Regions from separate parts of the Pseudomonas sp. 1121_17 genome, predicted to be linked through region 2. Evidence: predicted binding sites of a transcription regulator. Region 2 holds the regulator's gene; the other holds the start of a gene.
The links. The regulator FliA, encoded in region 2, starts transcription of late flagellar genes. The targets are predictions, from matches to a motif close to CTAAAGTTTNNNNNNNNNNNGCCGNTAA.
Positions count from the first base shown of each region.

Region 1 (10,115 bases), on a different contig from region 2:
TGACTCCTGATAAGAGCTACGCGATAAGGTCTAAAAATGACGATGGGCCTGTGCCACCAGCCAGGTGGAAAATGCGGCGGCCTCGGTGCTCAGGGTTTCGCCCTGGGCGCGGACCAGATAGAACGATTCGCTGGCTTCGATACGCTGGCTGAACGGCGCGACCAGCGCGCCAGACGCGAGCAGATCCTCGACGATGGATGAGCGCGCCAAGGCCACGCCCTGGCCCAGCTCGGCCATGCGCAGGGTGGAAACCATGGTGTCGAACTGCAAACCGCGCGAGTAATCCACGGCATCGGCACCGACTCGCTTGAGCCAATAGCCCCAGCCCTCTTCATAACCCAGCACATGCAGCAGCGCATGCCGGGCCAGGTCACACGGGTGCTGCAGCGGAGCTGCGGCGAGCAGCGCCGGCGAACAGACCGGTTGCAGCACATCCCAGGTCAAGCGCTGCGACACCAGCCCAGGCCAACTGCCAGCACCCCAGCGAATCTCCAGATCGTCTTCACCGTCAGGCTCTTTCACCCACAGGTTGCTGATGAAACGGATATCGATCAGCGGGTGCTCTTGGCAAAAGTCCGCCAGCCGCGGTGCCAGCCAGTACTGCAGGAAACTCAAGCTGCCACGCACCTTCACCGGGCGGCGCTGGTTGTGGCCGAAGATCTCGTTGGTGCCCACTGCCAGCCGGCTGATGGCGTCCTGCACCACCGGCAGATAGGACTGGCCTTCTTCGGTCAGGCCCAGCCCGCGTGGCAGGCGCTTGAACAACGCGACCCCAAGGTGGCTCTCCAGCTGGCGGATCTGCTGGCTGACCGCGCCCTGGGTCAGGCACAGCTCCTCGGCCGCGTGGGTGAAGTTGAGGTAACGCGCCGACACTTCGAACGCCCGCAGCCAATTCAGCGGCGGTAGGGTTTTTTGATTCATCGGCGCAACCTCTTCGGCAATTGACTGCGTGCACTATCGCCTGTGCGGCTCAGGCAGCGCTAGCCGGACGCTGCACGCCAGCCTCGGCGCGCAGGCGTTGCGCACGTTTGTTGCGGGTCACCCAGTAGACGAAGTAGCACCACGCTATGAACGGCAGGCCGAAGTACAGCGCTACCCGTTGCGCCGGGTCAAAGGCAATACCGATACAGGCCAGCAGGCAGCAAGCGATCGCGCCCAAGGGTACCCAAGGATAGCCACGCACGCGAAAGTGCAGATCTTCGACTCGGCCGCCGTTAGCTACGTAGTGGCGGCGGAAGGCAATCTGGCTGGCGGCAATGCTCATCCACACCACCACCACGGCCAGCCCCGAAATCGACACCAGTGCCAGGTACACGGTATCCGGCGCCAGTACACTGCTGAGCAACGAGGCCACGGCCCCGGCCATGCTCAGGATGATCGCGTTGACCGGCGTGCCGCGCCGCGACAGGCGGGCATAGCACTTGGGCATATGGCCCTGATCGCTGAGGGTCCAGAGCATCCGCGAGGCTGCATACAGGCCAGAGTTGGCCGCCGACAGCAGCGCGGTGAGGATCACGAAGTTCATGATATCGGCCGAGTACGGAATGCCGATCAGCTCGAACACCAGCACGAACGGGCTTTCGACCAGGCCGGCCTGTTCGCGCGGCAGCAAGGTGGCGAGCACGAAGATGGTGCCGACGAAGAACAGCGCCAGGCGCACGATGGTGGTGCGGATCGCCTTCGGCACGCTGGTCTGCGGATCGGCCGCTTCACCTGCGGCAATGCCGATCAGCTCGGTCCCGGAGAACGCGAACGAAACCGCCAGCAAGGTCATGGCGATCGGCAAGAAGCCGGTCGGGAACAGCCCTTCACGGGTAAAGTTGCTCAGCCCCGCGCCCTGCGCATGCTGCACATCGAACAGCCCGCATATCGCGCCACCGCCGATGGCAATGAACACCACCACCGTCAGTACCTTGATCAGCGACAGCCAGAATTCGGTTTCGGCAAACAGCCGCACCGACACTACATTGCTGATGAACACCGCCAGCGCAAACAGCGCGCTCCAGATCCACACCGGCGTTTCCGGGAACCAGCGCACCATCAGGATGCCGGCGGCGGTGAACTCCGAGCCGATGGCCACCGCCCAGGTCAGCCAGTACAGCCAGGCCACGGTGTAGCCGGTGCCGGGCCCCAGGTAGCGGGTGGCGTAGCTGCTGAACGAGCCGGTTTCCGGCATCTGCACGGCCAACTCGCCCAGGCAGACCATGACCAGATAGACCATTACCGCGCCAATCATGTAGGCGATCACTGCGCCCAGCGGACCGGCCTGGTTGACGGTGTAGCCGGAAGTGAGGAACAGGCCAGTGCCGATCACACCGCCCAACGCCAGCATGACGATGTGGCGGGTTTGCATGTCTTTGTTGAACGCAGGGCCGCTGCCGGCCTGTGCGTCATTGTGCTCAGAGTGCATGGTTTTATTCTCATGAAAGTGATGGCGAACACGCCCCGCCGCGATGACGCCACGGTGAGTCCGGCAGCCAGCAGTTGTTGTTATTGTCGGTTTTCATGAAGCGACCTGGCGACGTTTTTATCGCCAGGCCTTGAGCTCACGCTAGGCGTGCACTGCAGTGCACTGAGGTTGCGTACGCTGTCGCTCGCGCAACACGGTGCAGGCATCACGCAGGTCCGCGAGCAGGTCGGCGGTGTCTTCGATACCGACCGAGATGCGCACCAGGCCTTCGGAAATGCCCAGTGCCTGACGCTCTTCCAGGGTGTTTTCAACATGGCTGGTGGTGCGCGCCGGGCCATAGATGGTTTCTACCGCACCCAGGTTGCCGGCACGGTGGGCGTACTTGAGCAGCGGCAGCAACTGCGCTACATCGCGCATGCCACCTTTGAGCACGAAGCTGACAATCGCGCCAAAGCCACGCATCTGCGCGCGGGCAATGGCATGCCCAGGGTGCTCGGCCAGGCCCGGGTAGTTGACTGCTTCGACCAAAGGCTCGGTGCACAGGTACTCCGCCAGCGCCTGGGCACTCGCTTGCTGCTGACGCAGGCGCAGGGCCAGCGTCTTGATCCCGCGGATGATCAGGTAGGCCGAGAACGGGTCCAGCGCGGCGCCGTTGATTTCGCGGTAGTGGCGCACCTTGCTCATCAGTGTTTCAGCGCCGCAGGCAATACCGCCCAGCACATCGCCGTGGCCGGAGAGGAACTTGGTTGCGCTGTGCACCACTACGTCAACACCAAGCGCCAGCGGGTTCTGGTTCAACGGCGTGGCGAAGGTATTGTCCGCCACCACCAGCGCCCCTACCCGCTTGGCCGCTGCGACCAGGCGGCGGATGTCCAGCACCTTCAGGGTCGGATTGGTGGGGGTTTCCAGGTACACCACGTTGCAGCCACGGGCGATCTCTCGCTCGATGGCCTCGGTGTCGTAGGTGTCGCACAGGGTTACCTCAACGCCCATTCGCGGCAGGAACTCTTCGAAGATCTTGTTGGTGCCGCCATAGCTGTCGCGGGTCGACACCACCCGTTGGCCACAGGCCAGCAGGCTGTGCAGCACGCCACTGATGGCGGCCATGCCAGAGCTGAAGGCGACTGCGGACTCGGCGGCCTCCAGCGCGCACAGTTTGTCTTCAAGCACGGCAACGGTGGGGTTGCTCATGCGGCTGTAGATAAACCCAGGCTGATTGCCCAGCGCCACGTCATACCAGGTGTCGATATCGTCGTAGCCATAGGCGGCGCTGGCCACGATCGGCGTCTGGGTAGCGTTGTAAGGGTGGCTGACCTGCTCGCCGCCCCACACTACGCGGGTGCCGGCGCCGACCTTGGCGTCGAGGGTTTTCTTGTTGTTCATAGCCAGTCTCGCATCAAGGGAGCACGTCGGTGCTCCGTTTGGGTATGCGAGGACTATAGGGAAGGCCAGCAGCGCTGAAAAACGATGTAATGCTGGCCTGAGGGCGGTTTATTTTAATGGCTGGGGGTGTTTCACAGCTGAAAGCGTTTCATCATCCCGTTCAAACCAATCGACAGGTTGGCCAGTTCCTGGCTGGCTGCGCTGATCTGGTCGGCGCCTTCCGAGGTCTGCAGGGCCAGATCGCGGATGTTCAGCAGGTTACGATCAACCTCGCGCGCGACTTGCGCCTGCTCTTCGGTGGCGCTGGCCACTACCAGATTGCGCTCGTGGATGGTCGAGGCGCCGCTGGTGATCTGATCCAGCGCCTCGCCGGCCAACTCCGCCACTTCCAGGGTATGCGCAACCTGCTGACTGTTGCTGAGCATCGAGTCGACCACCCGCGCGGTACCGGTGCGGATGGCATTGACCATTTCCTCGATCTCCAGCGTCGAGCTCTGGGTGCGCGCGGCCAGCGCTCTAACTTCATCGGCCACGACCGCAAAGCCTCGGCCAGCCTCACCGGCCCGTGCGGCTTCGATGGCCGCATTGAGCGCCAGCAGGTTGGTTTGCCCGGCAATCGCTCCGATCACATCCAGCACCTTGCCCACCTCCTGCGACTGCACCGACAACGCCTCGATCTGCGCCGAGGCCTCGTGCACGTCATGGCGCATCTTGCCGATCGAGCGAATGGCCTCAGCTACCCGCTCACGCCCGCGCTGGGCCGCTTCTTCGGACTCGCGTGAAATGCTCGAGGTGCTGACGGTGTTGCGCGCCACCTCTTCCACCGCCACGCTCATCTCGGTGACTGCCGTAGCGGCTTGCTGGATCTCGTCGGTTTGCCGGCTGAGGTCATTGGAGGTCTGCCGAGTGATCGCCGACATCTGTTCACTGGCTGCTGCCAGTTGCTGGGACGAGTCACCGATCAGGCGCAGCGCATCCTTGAGGCTCGCCTGCATGGCCGCCAATGCACGCATCAACTGGCTGGCTTCATCGTTGCCGCTAGCCACCACCGCCTGCGACAGGTCACCGTCGGCGATGTCCTGGGCCACGGCAATCGCCGCACGCAGCGGGCTGACAATGCTGCGGGTAAGCAGCCAGGCCAGGCTGATTGTCAGGAGTAGTACCAGGCCGACCACGCTCGCAGTCAGCCACAAGGCGCGCTGATAGTCCTTGCGGGCCTCGGCGGTATGTGCGGCGGCCGCCTCGCTGCTGAGCTTGACCAGGCTGTCATACAGCTCTCCGGTGCGGGTGGAGATATCCTGCATGGTGCCGCTGAGCATGCCCTGCATCGGCTCCAGCCGATTCTGATCGGACAAGCCCTTGTACTGGTCGAGCAGTACCCGATATTGGCTGATCAATTGCTGCATCTCGGCAAACACCGGCTTGGCCTGCGCCGGCATCACCGCGCTGTAGCCCTGCAGGCCCTTGTCCAGCAGGCCTTTGAGCTCCTCCAGGCGCGCCAGGGTGGGCGCCAGTTGTGCAGGCTGACGGGCGATGGCCATGCGCATGGTGATGATACGCAGCCCCAGCATGTGGCTGCGCACTTCGCCAAGGTAGCGCGTGCCGACGTTGGTCACCTGTTCGGTGTACACCACCGCTTCGCGCATGGTGGAGATCTTGTTGATGGAAAACCCGCCGAGGATCACCACCAGTGCGGCGATCAGGCTGAAACTCAAGTAAGAGCGAGTGGCAATATTCAAGTGGCGCAAGGACATGGCTAGACTTCCGAATGCGAAGGGTGAGCTGCACTACCCATTACGTTCGGCGCCTTTTGGCCAAAATTGAGCGCTCAAAAGCGGATCATGCTCGATAATCGAACAGTTCCAGCGTGGCGCTCAGCAACCTGCCTGAGTGTCCTCGCCCACGGCGCTGCGCCGCGCTCGGCGGCAGCGCTCAGAGCAATATTTCACCTCATCCAGGATGTCACGCTGCGGGTCCAGTGCCTGGATCGATCTCAGGTCGGATGACAGCTGGTCCCCGAGTATCAGGCCCAGTCGCGGAGTACTTGCGGCTACCACGTCTGCTCCAGTGACAATGGCAGGCGCAATGGCTCGATCTGCCCTTCGCGCTGGCCGCACATCTCATCGTGGACCACATGCTGGACGAGCACGCAGCGCATTGCCGAGAAGCCCGCGAGCAAACTGCGCAAGTGCGTCGACGAGCGCAGGTGCATCGGCCTGCCGCCCTCCCCGGCCAAAGTCTGCAGGCCTGTTGCGGTATGCACCCTGAGCAGGTAAATGCCGCCCTCCAGAGACAGCAGTTCAAGCTCGTCGACTGAACCCGCATCAGCAAGACTGCGCAACTGCTGCAAGGTGATCGAGGTAGTGCGGGTAGCGTCGGTCATGTGGGAGCTCCCTGTGACAAAATGGCGATTCTTGTACAATTTGCAATACGTGTATAAGTCTATAGCCTAGACGCAAAGATATCAGCAGCCACCGCGCATGGAGCTCTCATGAACAGGTTCAACCCCCGCAAACTGGCGCTGTCGAAATGGACAGCTCGCGCGCCGCTAAACCGCGAGAAGCACTTCATCGTCACCCAATTGCTGTGTGATGACGAAGGCACACCGCTGCAAGTCGAGATGCAGGCGGTGCTGACCGGGCGCAGTGAAGTGTTCGACTGGCAGGAACTGCGCGACTCCACCCGGTGGCTGCTGGGCTGGAAGTGAGCCTGACCGCGAACGGGACAATTAAGTTCTCATACTTGTACAGTAATAAATATTTGTACAATTATTGGCGGTAGTGGCTTAATGGCACCTACTGTGTGGGCACCGTGCCAACACGCAGATTCTGTTCCCGAGGCCCGCCGCCATGTTTATCCGCGCCAGCACCCACCAGCAGTTGTTGCATGCGGAACACGCCAGTCAAGCCGCGCTCGAGGCTGAAGTGGCTGCGCTGCGCAAGACCGTCGCCACGCTCCAGGACGAGCATGGTGTAGCCCAGCAGCACGCCCAGGGACAGGCCAGCGTCATCAACGCCATTGAACGTTCGATGGCCGTCATCGAGTTTACTCTTGACGGGCGCGTGATCAATGCCAACGCCAACTTCCTCAAGGTCATGGGCTATCGCCTGGATCAGGTACGCGGTCAGCATCACCAGATGTTCTGCTCTGCCAGCGAAGCGAAAAGTGACGCCTATCGCGAGTTCTGGGCAGCGCTGAATCGTGGCACGTTCAAGGCAGGCCAATTCCCGCGCCTGGACAGTCGCGGCGCCACCGTCTGGCTGCAGGCTACCTACAACCCGCTGTATGACGAGCACGGCAAGCTCTATGGCATCGTCAAGTTTGCCAGTGATATCACCCCTGAGATCGAGCAGCGCGAGGCCGAATCGCAAGCTGCACTGGTGGCCTTCGAGACGTCTCAGCACACCGATGAGTGTACCCAGCAGGGTTCTGCAGTGGTGCAACAGACCGTAAACATGGTGCAGAGCATTGCCGACGAGCTCACGCAGATGGGCCAGGCGATCAGTGCGCTGAGTGAGCAGTCCGAGCAGATCGGCACCATTGTCGATGCCATCCGCAGCATCGCCGAGCAGACCAACCTGCTGGCCCTCAACGCGGCGATCGAAGCCGCCCGCGCCGGCGACCAAGGCCGCGGCTTTGCCGTGGTCGCCGATGAAGTGCGCAACCTGGCGCAGCGCACCAGCAAGGCCACCGTGGCGATCAGTGAAGTGGTCGGCAAGAACCGCGAACTGGCCCGCCAGGCTGTGGCGAGCATGCAGGCGAGTACGCTGAAGACCGAGCAAGGTGTTGAGCTGGCGCACAAGGCTGGCGCGGTGATCGAGGATATTCAGCGCGGTGCGCAGCGGGTGGTTGAAGTGATTGGCCAGTTCGCCCAGCGTCTGGAGCAACGCCAGCAACGCTGATCATGGGGCCGCCAAGCGATCTCTCATTGCCATACGAGCGAAACCAGCGGCCCGAATCCTCATGCTTCTCGTAGGCAAAGCGCCTAGCTCTATCTGCTCACTCCAGCGCTCAACCAGAACGCTGTTCATCGTCAGGCCATCCCTGTAGTTTGCCCGACAGTTCCCCAGTGAAGTGCCCTCCATGGACCCCAAGACTTTGCGCGATGCGTTCTCCGGCCTGAGTGTGTTCTTTGCCGTCGCGCACGCGCGTAGTTTCACCAAAGCAGCAGCGCGGCTGGGCGTGTCACAGACAGCCGTCAGCCACGCCGTACGCGCCCTGGAAGCCCGCCTGGGCGTCAGCCTGCTGTCACGCAACTCGCGCAACGTGACGATGACAGAGGCCGGCGAGCAACTGCTGGCGAACGTCGCCCCACAATTCGAGGCCATCGACACGCAGTTGCAGGCGCTGACCGAGTTGAGCAACAGCCCTACCGGCACGATCCGCATCACCGCCTCCGATCACGCTGTGCGGGCGGTGCTGATGACCAAGCTCAAGCTGTTTTTGCCGGCACATCCGGGGATCAAGGTCGAGCTGTCGACCAACAGCGGCTTCGTCGACATTGTTGCCGAACGTTTCGATGCCGGCGTCAGGCTCGGCGAGGCAGTGGCACAGGATATGATCGCCGTGCGCATCGCTGCGGATGCGCCCTATGCAGTTGTCGCCACCCCGGCTTACCTGCAGCATCACGGTATGGCGCAGACGCCAAGCGACCTGTTGCAGCACAACTGCATCAACCTGCGCCTGCCGACGCGGGGCAATTTATGGGCGTGGGAATTTGCAGTCGATGGCCGCGAAGTCAATCTGCGTGTGGACGGGCAACTGGTCTTCAACAACACCTCCGACGCCGTGGAAGCCGTACTGGCCGGGCTTGGCGTCGCCTATCTGCCTGCGGAACTGGTTGGGCAGTATGTGCAGTCCGGGCAGCTGCTGCAGATGCTCGAAGACTTCAGCCCGGTGTGGCCCGGTCTGCACCTCTATTACCCCAGTCGGCGGCAACCGTCAGGGGCGATGGCCCTGCTGATCGCGGCACTGCGCGTCTAGTCAATTACCTTGCCCGGCTCGCCAAACGTGCTACAGCCACGCACGCTACACCGGTATTTATCAACCAGGCTCATAGCTGCATGCAGTTTATGCAGGTTTCTAGGGCCGCCCATCCCGCCTACAGTGTCGTCTCTGCGCCAATTATTAGCGCACACCACTGGATTTCAGGACTGCTGCAATGGCCAGAGAGCATTACAGCCAACTTCAGGCGTTGATCGTCGTTGCTCGCGAGCGCAGCTTCACCCGCGCCGCGGCACAGTTGGCCATGTCGCAATCGATGCTCAGCCACACCATCCGCGACCTGGAAACGCGCCTCGGTGTGCGCCTGCTGACGCGCACAACGCGCAGCGTCTCGGTTACCGAGGCAGGCGAACGCTTGATCGCCGAGGTGGCACCGCGCCTTGAGCTGATCGAAGCACAACTGCACGCGGTCGCCGAACTCGGCGATATGCCCAGCGGCACCGTGCGCATCACCGCCAGCGACCATGCCATCGACAGCTTGCTCTGGCCAAAATTGCAAAGCCTGCTGGCGCGCTACCCGCGCTTGAACCTGGAGCTGCAAAGCGATTACGCCTTCTCCGATATCGTCCAGGGCCGGTTTGACTTTGGCGTACGCCTGGGGGACAGCCTGGGCAAGGACATCCGCTCGGTGTGCATCAGCCCGGACATGCGCCTGGCAATCATCGCTGCGCCCGCTTATTTCGCCGAACGGCACACGCCAGAAACCCCGGAGCAACTCAGCCAACACGCCTGTATCAACCTGCGTCTGCCAACCCAGGGCAACCTGTATGCCTGGGAGCTCAAGCAAGGCGAGCGCGAAATCAGCGTGCGGGTCGAGGGCCGGCTGGTGTTCAACGGCATCTACCAGGTGCTCAATGCCGCCCTCGACGGCCATGGCCTGGCCTATGTCCCGCACGATCTGGCTGCCGCCCATCTGGCGGCTGGCCGGGCTGTGCCCGTGCTTGAAACGTGGTGGCGCAGCTTTCCTGGCTACCACTTGTATTACTCGGCGCAGCGCGAGACCTCACGCGCCATGCAGGTCGTGATCGAAGCACTGCGCCTGAACTGAATGAAATGAGCAACGCCGCCGACCGCTTGAGCAGCCGCAGGCTGCGCCTTGACCACCTTGTGCTAGTTTTTCCGCATGGGGTGCGCAGGGCCTGGGGCATTGGCGGCCTGATAAAAACTAGAGATCCATCCAACCGACTGATTACGGGTGAGCCATGCAGCTTCGAATCAACCAAAAGACCTACGAGGTCGATGCCGACGCGGATACTCCACTGCTGTGGGTAATCCGTGATGACCTGGGCATGACCGGCACCAAATACGGCTGCGGCCT
Region 1 is NZ_VXCX01000002.1:268,466-278,580, reverse strand. Features, by position in the region: gene FW789_RS06155 (LysR substrate-binding domain-containing protein) at 31-921, opposite strand; gene FW789_RS06150 (amino acid permease) at 971-2,410, opposite strand; gene FW789_RS06145 (cystathionine gamma-synthase family protein) at 2,552-3,793, opposite strand; gene FW789_RS06140 (methyl-accepting chemotaxis protein) at 3,925-5,547, opposite strand; gene FW789_RS06135 (DUF6482 family protein) at 5,844-6,149, opposite strand; gene FW789_RS06130 (TIGR02450 family Trp-rich protein) at 6,285-6,500, shown strand; partial or broken gene FW789_RS06125 (PAS domain-containing protein) at 6,643-7,143, shown strand; gene FW789_RS06120 (methyl-accepting chemotaxis protein) at 7,174-7,695, shown strand; partial or broken gene FW789_RS06115 (DUF1348 family protein) at 7,721-7,777, opposite strand; gene FW789_RS06110 (LysR family transcriptional regulator) at 7,877-8,776, shown strand; gene FW789_RS06105 (LysR family transcriptional regulator) at 8,955-9,845, shown strand; gene FW789_RS06100 ((2Fe-2S)-binding protein) at 10,000-10,115, shown strand, end outside.
Region 1: a site for FliA is predicted at 5,591-5,618, ahead of FW789_RS06140 (methyl-accepting chemotaxis protein). Genes of this name have one in related genera too.

Region 2 (10,115 bases):
CTTTTGCCGCCTGGATATCGCGGCTTTCCTGGGTCAGGAAATCCACCTCGAGGATGCTCCGGATAGCCTCCGGCTCGGCGCCGTCGACCAGCAGTTGCAAGCCCTTGCGCGCATACGGATCAGGCTCGCCGTCAGCCACGCCTTCCAGGCCGAGCAGGCCCTCCTTGCGTGCGGTCAGGCTCCAATTGACTACCCGATCGATACCACCGGCCAGGTCGACCCGCGGCGGGAAGATGATCCAGCGAGCGATCTGCAGCGCACGCTTGAACGACGGCAGCGGTGCCTGCAGCATGGCCGCGCCGAGGGTGCCGCCGAGCACGATCAACGCAGCTGGCGCGTTGAGCAGCGCACCGACATGCCCGCCCTCGAGGAAGTTGCCGCCGACAATGGCGACGAAAGCGAGGATCAGGCCGATCAGGCTGAGTACGTCCATCAGACGCAGGCCTCGACCAGGTGCTTGCCGATATCGTCAAGACTGTACACCGCGTCGGCCAGGTTGGCCTTGACGATGGCCATGGGCATGCCATAGATCACGCAACTGGCTTCGTCCTGCGCCCACACCGTGCTACCGCCCTGCTTGAGCAGGCGCGCACCTTCACGGCCATCCGCGCCCATGCCGGTAAGTACTACCGACAGGACCTTGTCACCGTAGGACTTGGCCGCCGAGCCGAAGGTGATATCCACACATGGCTTGTAGTTGAGGCGCTCATCGCCCGGCAGGATTTTCACCATGCCGCGGCCATCGACCATCATCTGCTTGCCGCCAGGCGCTAGCAGCGCCAGACCTGGGCGCAGCATGTCGCCGTCTTCGGCTTCCTTGACGTTGATCCGGCAGAGCTTGTCGAGGCGTTCGGCAAAGGCCTTGGTGAACGCCGCGGGCATGTGCTGGATCAACACGATCGGTGCCGGGAAGTTGGCGGGCAGTTGCGTCAGGACACGCTGCAGCGCAACCGGGCCACCGGTCGAGGTGCCGATCGCAACCAGCTTGTAGGGCTTGCGCTTGGGCGCCGGCGAATGCGCCGCAGCAGGCGCTGCCGGGCTACGCACGGGAGCAGGCGTCGGAGTGCGCGGTGCAGGTGTGTGGCCAAGGCTGCTGGCCGGTGCAGGGCTGCTCGCAGCTGGCGCGGGCGCCGGTGCGGCATAGCTGCTCAAGCGGCGGTTGCTGCGCGAGATGGTATGTACCTTCTCGCAGAGCATCTGTTTAACCTTTTCTGGGTTACGCGAAATGTCTTCGAAGTTTTTCGGCAGGTAGTCGACCGCCCCGGCATCCAGCGCGTCGAGGGTTACCCGGGCGCCTTCATGGGTCAGCGACGAGAACATCAACACCGGCGTCGGGCAGCGCTGCATGATGTGCCGCACCGCGGTGATGCCGTCCATCATGGGCATTTCATAGTCCATGGTGATGACATCGGGCTTGAGCGACAGCGCCTGGTCGATTGCTTCCTTGCCATTGGTCGCGGTACCCACAACCTGGATCGTCGGGTCGGACGAGAGAATTTCCGAAACGCGCCGGCGGAAGAAACCGGAATCATCCACCACCAGGACCTTGACTGCCATAAACACTCCATTAGATGCCGCAACCGCGAGGCTGCGCCACCGAAAATCAATAACGCTTGGCGGCGTAACGCTTGAGCATGCTCGGGACGTCGAGGATCAACGCAATCCGGCCATCGCCAGTGATCGTCGCGCCAGACATGCCCGGGGTGCCCTGCAGCATCTTGCCCAACGGCTTGATCACCACCTCTTCCTGGCCGACCAGCTGGTCGACCACAAAGCCGATGCGCTGGGTGCCGACCGAGAGGATCACCACATGGCCCTCGTGCTGCTCTTCATGCACCTGGCCCTGGACCAGCCAGCGCTTGAGGTAGAACAGCGGCAGCGCCTTGTCGCGGACGATGACCACTTCCTGGCCGTCGACGACATTGGTGCGCGACAGGTCGAGGTGGAAGATCTCGTTGACGTTGACCAGCGGGAAGGCAAACGCCTGGTTGGCCAGCATCACCATCAGGGTCGGCATGATCGCCAGGGTCAGCGGCACCTTGATGACGATCTTCGAACCCTGGCCCTTGGCCGAGTAGATGTTGATCGAGCCGTTGAGCTGGGAAATCTTGGTTTTCACCACGTCCATGCCGACGCCGCGGCCGGACACGTCGGAAATCTCGGTCTTGGTAGAGAAGCCCGGGGCAAAGATCAGGTTGTAGCAGTCCGATTCGCTCAGGCGCTCGGCGGCGTCCTTGTCCATCAGGCCTTTTTCCACGGCCTTGGCCCGCAGCACGTTGGGGTCCATGCCTTTGCCGTCGTCCGAGATCGACAGCAGGATATGGTCGCCTTCCTGTTCTGCCGAAAGCACCACCTTGCCGGTGCGAGCCTTGCCTGAGGCGTCGCGCTCGTCGGGCATTTCGATGCCGTGGTCGACCGCGTTGCGCACCAAGTGGACCAGCGGGTCTGCCAGAGCCTCGACGAGGTTCTTGTCGAGGTCGGTTTCTTCGCCGACCAGCTCCAGGTTGATTTCCTTCTTGAGCTGGCGGGCAAGGTCGCGAACCAGCCGCGGGAACCGCCCGAAGACTTTCTTGATCGGCTGCATGCGGGTCTTCATTACCGCAGTCTGCAGGTCTGCGGTGACCACATCGAGGTTGGACACAGCCTTGGACATGGCTTCGTCGCCGCTGTTCAGGCCCAGGCGCACCAGCCGGTTACGCACCAGCACCAGCTCGCCAACCATATTCATGATCTCGTCCAGCCGCGCGGTATCGACGCGTACAGTCGTCTCGGCTTCGCTGGCGTGCTTCTCTGCGGGTGCAGCTGGCGCAGGCTTGGCAGCTGCCGGTGCTGGCGCAGCAGGCTTGGGCGCAGCTTTTACCTCAGCCTTGGCTGCTACCGGAGCAACGGCCACAGCAGCCGCTTCGGCGGCATCGGTCGAGAACTTACCTTTGCCGTGCAGCTCATCGAGCAGCGCTTCGAACTCGTGCTCGCTGATTTCGTCGCCGCTGGCAGCCGGCGCGGGGCTGGCTGCTGCCGCGGCAACCGCAGCAGTCGGCAGCGCATCTGCAGCAAAGGTACCCTTGCCATGCAACTGGTCGAGCAATGCTTCGAATTCGTCATCGGTAATCTCGTCACCGGCCGGCGCTGGCGCGACAGCCTCGGGAGCGACCGTGGCCGCCTCGACCGAGAACTGGCCCTTGCCGTGCAGTTGATCGAGCAGAGATTCGAATTCGGCGTCGGTGATTTCATCCGACTCGGCGCTGGCCGCGCCGTGCTGCGGCTGTTCGGCAGCCTCGGCCTCGGCCTTGACCGCATCGAGCGAGTCGAGCAGTTGTTCGAACTCGGTGTCGGTGATGTCTTCCTCGACCACCGCTGGCTCAGGCTCGACCACCGCAGCAGGCGCGGGCGCCGCACCCGGCTCGGCCAGACGCGACAGCGCTGCCAGCAACTCGCGGGAAGCCGGGGTCACCTCGGTGCGTTCGCGCACCTGGCCGAACATGCTGTTGACCGAATCCAGCGCTTCCAGAACCACGTCCATCAGCTCGGCGTCGACCCTGCGCTCACCTTTGCGCAGGATGTCGAAGACGTTCTCGGCAATGTGGCAGCACTCCACCAGCTCATTGAGCTGGAGGAAGCCGGCGCCCCCTTTTACAGTGTGAAAACCGCGGAAAATCGCATTGAGCAGGTCGGCATCATCCGGTCGGCTTTCCAGCTCGACCAATTGCTCGGACAACAACTCAAGAATTTCCCCGGCTTCTACCAGGAAATCCTGAAGGATTTCTTCATCGGCGCCGAAGCTCATTAAACGTGCTCCCTAAAAACCAAGGCTGGACAGCAGATCGTCGACATCGTCCTGACCGGACACAACGTCTTCACGCTTATCGGCATGAATCTGCGGACCTTCACCCCGAGTCGGATGTTTTTCTTGATCTTTTTCAGCGCGCAACTGATCGTGGTCATGTTCGATACCAGCAAAGCGGTCGACCTGACTGGCCATCAGCACGAGCTTGAGCAGATTGCTTTCAACTTCGGTGACCAACGCGGTGACGCGTTTGATCACCTGGCCGGTCAGGTCCTGATAGTCCTGAGCCAGCAAGATATCGTTGAGGTGCCCGGACACCTTGCGGTTGCCCTCGGCACTGTGCGTCAGGAAACTGTCGACCCGTTTGACCAGATCGCGAAACTCCGGCGCGGCTACTTCACGGCGCATGAAGCGCTGCCAGTCAGTGCTCAGCGCCTGGGCCTCACCGGCGAGGTCGTTGAGTACCGGGGTGCTCGCTTCGACCAGGTCCATGGTGCGGTTGGCGGCGCCCTCGGTCAGTTTGACCACGTAGGACAAACGCTCGGTGGCATCGGTGATCTGCGAGACTTCCTCGGCCTGCGGCATTGCCGGGTCGATCTGGAAACTGACGATCGCACTGTGCAGCTCGCGGGTCAGTTTGCCGACTTCCTGGTAAAGGCCACGGTCGCGTGTCTGGTTGAGCTGATGAATCAGCTGCACCGCATCGCCGAACCGGCCGCGCTCAAGGCTCTCGACCAGTTCCTGAGCGTGCTTCTTCAGGGTGTTTTCAAACTCACCCAAAGAGTTGTTGTTAGAGTCCATGGCGCCCCCTGGCGTGATTTAGCTATTCACGCGTTCGAAGATCTTTTCGATCTTCTCTTTGAGCACCTGGGCGGTGAACGGCTTGACCACGTAACCATTGACGCCGGCCTGGGCCGCTTCGATGATCTGATCACGCTTGGCTTCGGCAGTTACCATCAGCACCGGCAGCGTCTTCAGACGTTCATCGGCACGCACTTTGCGCAGCAGGTCGATGCCGGACATGCCGGGCATGTTCCAGTCGGTGACGAGGAAGTCAAAGTGGCCGCTTTCGAGCATCGGCATGGCGGTCAGGCCATCGTCGGCTTCCTGGGTATTGGTGAAGCCCAGATCACGCAAGAGGTTCTTGATGATCCGCCGCATCGTCGAAAAGTCGTCAACGATGAGGATTTTCATGTCTTTGTTCAATTAGACCTCCAAGCAGTCTTAAACGCGCTCGGCCCCGAGCGCGCATTCAATCAATTCGGTACACCGTCAAAACGACTGCAGCGACCCCGGTTTCAACGCGCTCGCCATTCACCCAGCCGGCTGCGCAGACGTGCCGCGCATTGGCTGTGCAACTGGCTGACACGCGACTCGCTGACCCCCAGCACCTCACCGATTTCTTTGAGGTTGAGTTCTTCGTCGTAGTACAGCGCCAGCACCAACCGCTCGCGTTCCGGCAGGTTGGCGATCGCATCGGTCAACGCCGACTGGAAGCGTTCTTCTTCCAGATCACGCAACGGTTCGACCTGCGCACTGGCGCCATCCTCGTGCAGACCTTCATGTTCGCCGTCCTGCAACAGGTCGTCGAAACTGAACAGTCGGCTGCCCAGGGTATCGTTCAGAATCCCGTAATAATCATCGAGACCTAATTGGAGTTCGGCAGCAACCTCGTGATCTTTAGCGTCGCGACCGGTTCTTGCTTCAACAGCGCGCATCGCGTCGCTGACCATACGGGTATTGCGGTGCACCGAACGCGGCGCCCAGTCACCCTTGCGGACCTCGTCGAGCATGGCGCCACGGATGCGGATACCGGCGTAGGTTTCAAAGCTGGCACCCTTGCTGGCATCGTATTTGTTGGAAACTTCGAGCAGGCCGATCATGCCGGCCTGGATCAGATCCTCGACCTGCACGTTGGCCGGCAAGCGCGCCAGCAGGTGGTAAGCGATGCGCTTGACCAGCGGCGCGTAACGCTCGACCAACTCGTACTGGGCGTCCTTGGAAGCCTTGCTGTACATCTGAAAACCGCTTGCACTCATAGCACTGGTCCCGCACTGGTGGGCTGCACCAGGCGCTCGACGAAGAACTCCAGATGCCCACGAGGGTTGGCAGGCAGCGGCCAGCTATCGACCTTCTGCGCGATGGCCTTGAACGCCAGCGCACACTTGGAGCGAGGGAAGGCTTCGTAGACTGCACGCTGCTTCTGCACCGCCTTGCGCACGCATTCGTCGTACGGCACGGCGCCGACGTATTGTAGGGCGACGTCAAGGAAGCGGTCTGTGACCTTGGTCAACTTGGCGAACAGGTTGCGCCCTTCCTGCGGGCTCTGGGCCATGTTGGCAAGGACGCGGAAACGGTTCATGCCATAGTCGCGATTGAGCAGTTTGATCAGCGCGTAGGCGTCGGTGATCGAGGTCGGCTCGTCGCACACCACCAGCAGCACTTCCTGCGCGGCGCGGACAAAGCTCACTACCGAATCGCCGATACCGGCAGCGGTGTCGATGACCAGCACGTCGAGGTTGTCGCCAATCTCGCTGAAGGCCTGGATCAGCCCGGCGTGTTGCGCCGGCTGCAGGTGGACCATGCTCTGGGTGCCCGAGGCGGCCGGCACGATGCGTACCCCACCAGGCCCCTGCAAGAGCACGTCGCGCAACTCGCAGCGGCCTTCGATGACGTCGGCCAGGGTGTGCTTGGGCGTCAGCCCCAGCAGCACGTCGACGTTGGCCAGACCCAGATCGGCGTCCAGCAACATGACCCGGCGGCCGAGTTCGGCCAACGCCAGGGACAGGTTGACTGAAACGTTGGTCTTGCCGACGCCACCTTTGCCACCGGTCACGGCGATAACCTGTACGGGATGCATGCTACCCATATTTGTTCTTTACCTTGTCGCGCTTGAACCGAGGCCACATGGAGGGCTGTGATTGAAGCCCTTGCTGTAGGTACTTTGCATTGTGTTCATCCTCAACCCACGCGTTTGCCGGAGTTGTGGTACAGATCAGCGAACATATCGGCCATGGCCTCTTCGCTGGGGTCTTCCTGCATTTGCACGCTGACGGCGCGGCTGACCAGTTGGTGCTTGCGCGGCAGGTGCAGGTCGTCAGGAATACGCGGGCCGTCGGTAAGATAGGCCACGGGCAGTTCATGACTGATCGCCAGGCTCAGTACTTCACCGAGACAAGCGGTTTCATCAAGCTTGGTCAGGATGCAGCCAGCCAGGCCACAGCGCTTGTAGCTGTGATAAGCGGCGGTCAGCACCTGTTTCTGGCTGGTGGTTGCCAGGACCAGATAATTCTTCGAAGCGATACCGCGCCCGGCGAGCGTCTCCAGCTGCATGCGCAGGGCCGGATCACTGGCCTGCAGGCCGGCGGTATCGATCAGCACCACACGCTTGCGCAGCAGCGGCTCCAGGGCCTGGGCGAGGGACTCGCCCGGGTCGACGTAGGTCACCGACACGTTGAGGATGCGGCCCAGGGTCTTGAGTTGCTCCTGAGCGCCGATACGGAAGCTGTCCATGCTCACCAGCGCCAGGTTCTGCGCGCCGTACTTGAGCACATAACGCGCTGCCAGCTTGGCCAGGGTGGTGGTCTTGCCCATGCCGGCCGGGCCAACCATGGCAATTACCCCGCCCTCCTCGATCGGTTCGATCTCGGGTACATCGATCATTCGCGCCAGGTGCGCGAGGATCATCCGCCAGGCTTGCCGCGGCTCGTCGATTTCGCCGGTCAGGTCGAGCAGTTCACGGGCCAGCGCACCGGTCAGGCCAACACGCTGCAGGCGCCGCCAGAGGTTGGCCTGCAGCGGTTTGCTGCCCTGCAACTGGCTCCAGGCAAGCGAGCCGAGCTGTACTTCGAGCAGTTCACGCAGGCCGGACAGCTCCGAGCGCATGGCATCGAACAGGCGCGGATCAACCGGCGCCACTGCCGGCGCAGCCGGGGCGGCGGGCTGTTCGACGTGCGGCTCGACCAATGGCTCGGAAGCGGTCAGCGAGAGGCCGGCAAACAACTGACGGTTGCCGTCATCGGCATCGCTGCGGCTGCTCAGTTCGGCCTGGGCGGTAGCGATGCGCGACTGGGTCTTGCGCAGCTCGTCTTCAAGCTCAGGGTTGGGCACCCGCGGCGCCAGCGCCGACAGCTTGTAGTCCAGTGCAGCGGTCAGCTCAACGCCGCCGGCAATGCGCCGGTTACCGATGATAGCGGCATCGGAGCCAAGCTCATCGCGGACCAGCTTCATGGCCTGACGCATATCTGCGGCGAAAAAACGCTTAACTTGCATACTCCACTACCTCAGCCGTTCGGGCCCACGGTGGCAACGATGGTGACTTGCTTGTTGTCAGGTATTTCCTGATACGCCAAAACATGCAAATTCGGTACAGCCAGACGGCCGAAGCGCGACAGCATCGCCCGGATCGGCCCGGCTACCAGAAGGATAGCTGGCTGACCTTGCATCTCCTGACGCTGGGCCGCTTCGATAAGCGAACGCTGTAGCTTTTCGGCCATGCTCGGCTCAAGAAGAACACCATCTTCCTGACCTTGCCCGGCCCTTTGCAGACTATTGAGCAAAATCTGTTCCAACCTTGGCTCCAAGGTGATAACAGGCAGCTCGGACTCAACGCCGACAATGCTTTGCACGATGGCGCGACACAATCCGACGCGAACTGCGGCGACCAGCGCGGCATTATCTTGACTCTTGCCAGCGTTGTTGGCGATAGCTTCGGCAATGCTGCGGATATCGCGCACCGGCACTTGCTCGGAGAGCAGAGCTTGCAGGACCTTGAGCAGCCCCGACAAGGAAATGACACCAGGTACCAATTCTTCAGCCAACTTAGGCGAGGCCTTGGCCAACACCTGCAACAGTTGTTGGACTTCCTCGTGGCCGATCAGTTCGTGGCAGTGCTTTTGCAGAATCTGGTTCAAGTGGGTCGCCACTACGGTGCTGGCATCGACCACGGTGTAGCCCAGCGACTGCGCCTGCGCGCGCTGGCCGATGTCGATCCAAACCGCCTCCAGGCCGAACGCCGGGTCACGCGCGGCGATACCATTGAGGGTACCGAACACCTGGCCTGGGTTGATTGCAAGCTCGCGGTCCGGGTAGATCTCGGCTTCCGCGAGGATTACCCCCATCAGGGTCAGGCGATAGGCACTTGGCTGCAGATCGAGGTTGTCGCGGATGTGAACGGTCGGCATGAGGAAGCCCAGATCCTGCGAGAGCTTCTTGCGCACGCCCTTGATCCGCGCCAGCAACTGGCCGCCCTGGTTGCGGTCGACCAGCGGGATCAGCCGGTAGCCTACTTCCAGGCCGATCATGTCAATCGGAGTGACGTCGTCCCAGCCCAGCTCCTTGGTGTCCATTGCGCGCTGTGGCGACGGCAGCAGATCCTGCTGGCGCTGCACTTCTTCCAGCGCCTTGACCGCCTTGACCTGCTGTTTGCGCCAGACCAGATAGGCACCACCGGCGGCCATTACACCGAGACTGAGGAAGGCCACATGCGGCATCCCCGGCACCAGGCCCATGACGATCATGATGCCGGCCGACACGGCCAAGGCTTTTGGCGAGTCGAACATCTGCCGGTTGATCAGCTTGCCCATGTCCTCGGAGCCCGAGGCGCGCGTCACCATGATTGCGGCGGCGGTGGACAACAGCAAGGATGGCAACTGCGCCACCAAACCGTCACCAATGGTCAGCAACGCGTAGACCTTACCGGCCTCCCCGCCCGACATGCCGTGCGAGAGGATACCGATCAGCACGCCGCCGATGAGGTTGATGAACAGGATCAGCAGGCCGGCAATGGCGTCACCGCGAACGAACTTGCTGGCACCGTCCATAGAGCCGTAGAACTCGGCTTCCTGGGCGACTTCGGCGCGGCGCGCCTTGGCCTGGCCCTGATCGATCAGGCCGGCGTTGAGGTCGGCGTCGATCGCCATCTGTTTGCCGGGCATGGCATCGAGGGTGAAGCGCGCGCTGACTTCTGAGATACGCCCGGCACCCTTGGTCACCACCACGAAGTTGATGATCATGAGGATGGCGAACACCACGGCACCGACCACGTAGTTGCCGCCGATCACCACCTCACCAAAGGCCTGGATGACCTTGCCCGCCGAGCCATGGCCCTCGTGGCCGTGCAGCAGCACCACCCGCGTCGAGGCGACGTTGAGCGCCAGGCGCAACAGCGTCGCTACCAGCAGAATGGTCGGGAACGCGGCGAAGTCCAGCGGCCGCAGGGCATAGACGCAGACCAGCAGCACCACCAGCGACAGGGCGATGTTGAAGGTGAAGAACACGTCGAGCAGGAACGGCGGGATCGGCAACATCATCATTGCCAACATCACCAACA
Region 2 is NZ_VXCX01000004.1:236,279-246,393, forward strand. Features, by position in the region: gene FW789_RS11225 (flagellar motor protein) at 1-433, opposite strand, end outside; gene FW789_RS11230 (protein-glutamate methylesterase/protein-glutamine glutaminase) at 433-1,557, opposite strand; gene FW789_RS11235 (chemotaxis protein CheA) at 1,604-3,784, opposite strand; gene FW789_RS11240 (protein phosphatase CheZ) at 3,797-4,585, opposite strand; gene FW789_RS11245 (chemotaxis response regulator CheY) at 4,604-4,978, opposite strand; gene fliA (RNA polymerase sigma factor FliA) at 5,083-5,823, opposite strand; gene fleN (flagellar synthesis regulator FleN) at 5,820-6,653, opposite strand; gene flhF (flagellar biosynthesis protein FlhF) at 6,746-8,056, opposite strand; gene flhA (flagellar biosynthesis protein FlhA) at 8,068-10,115, opposite strand, start outside.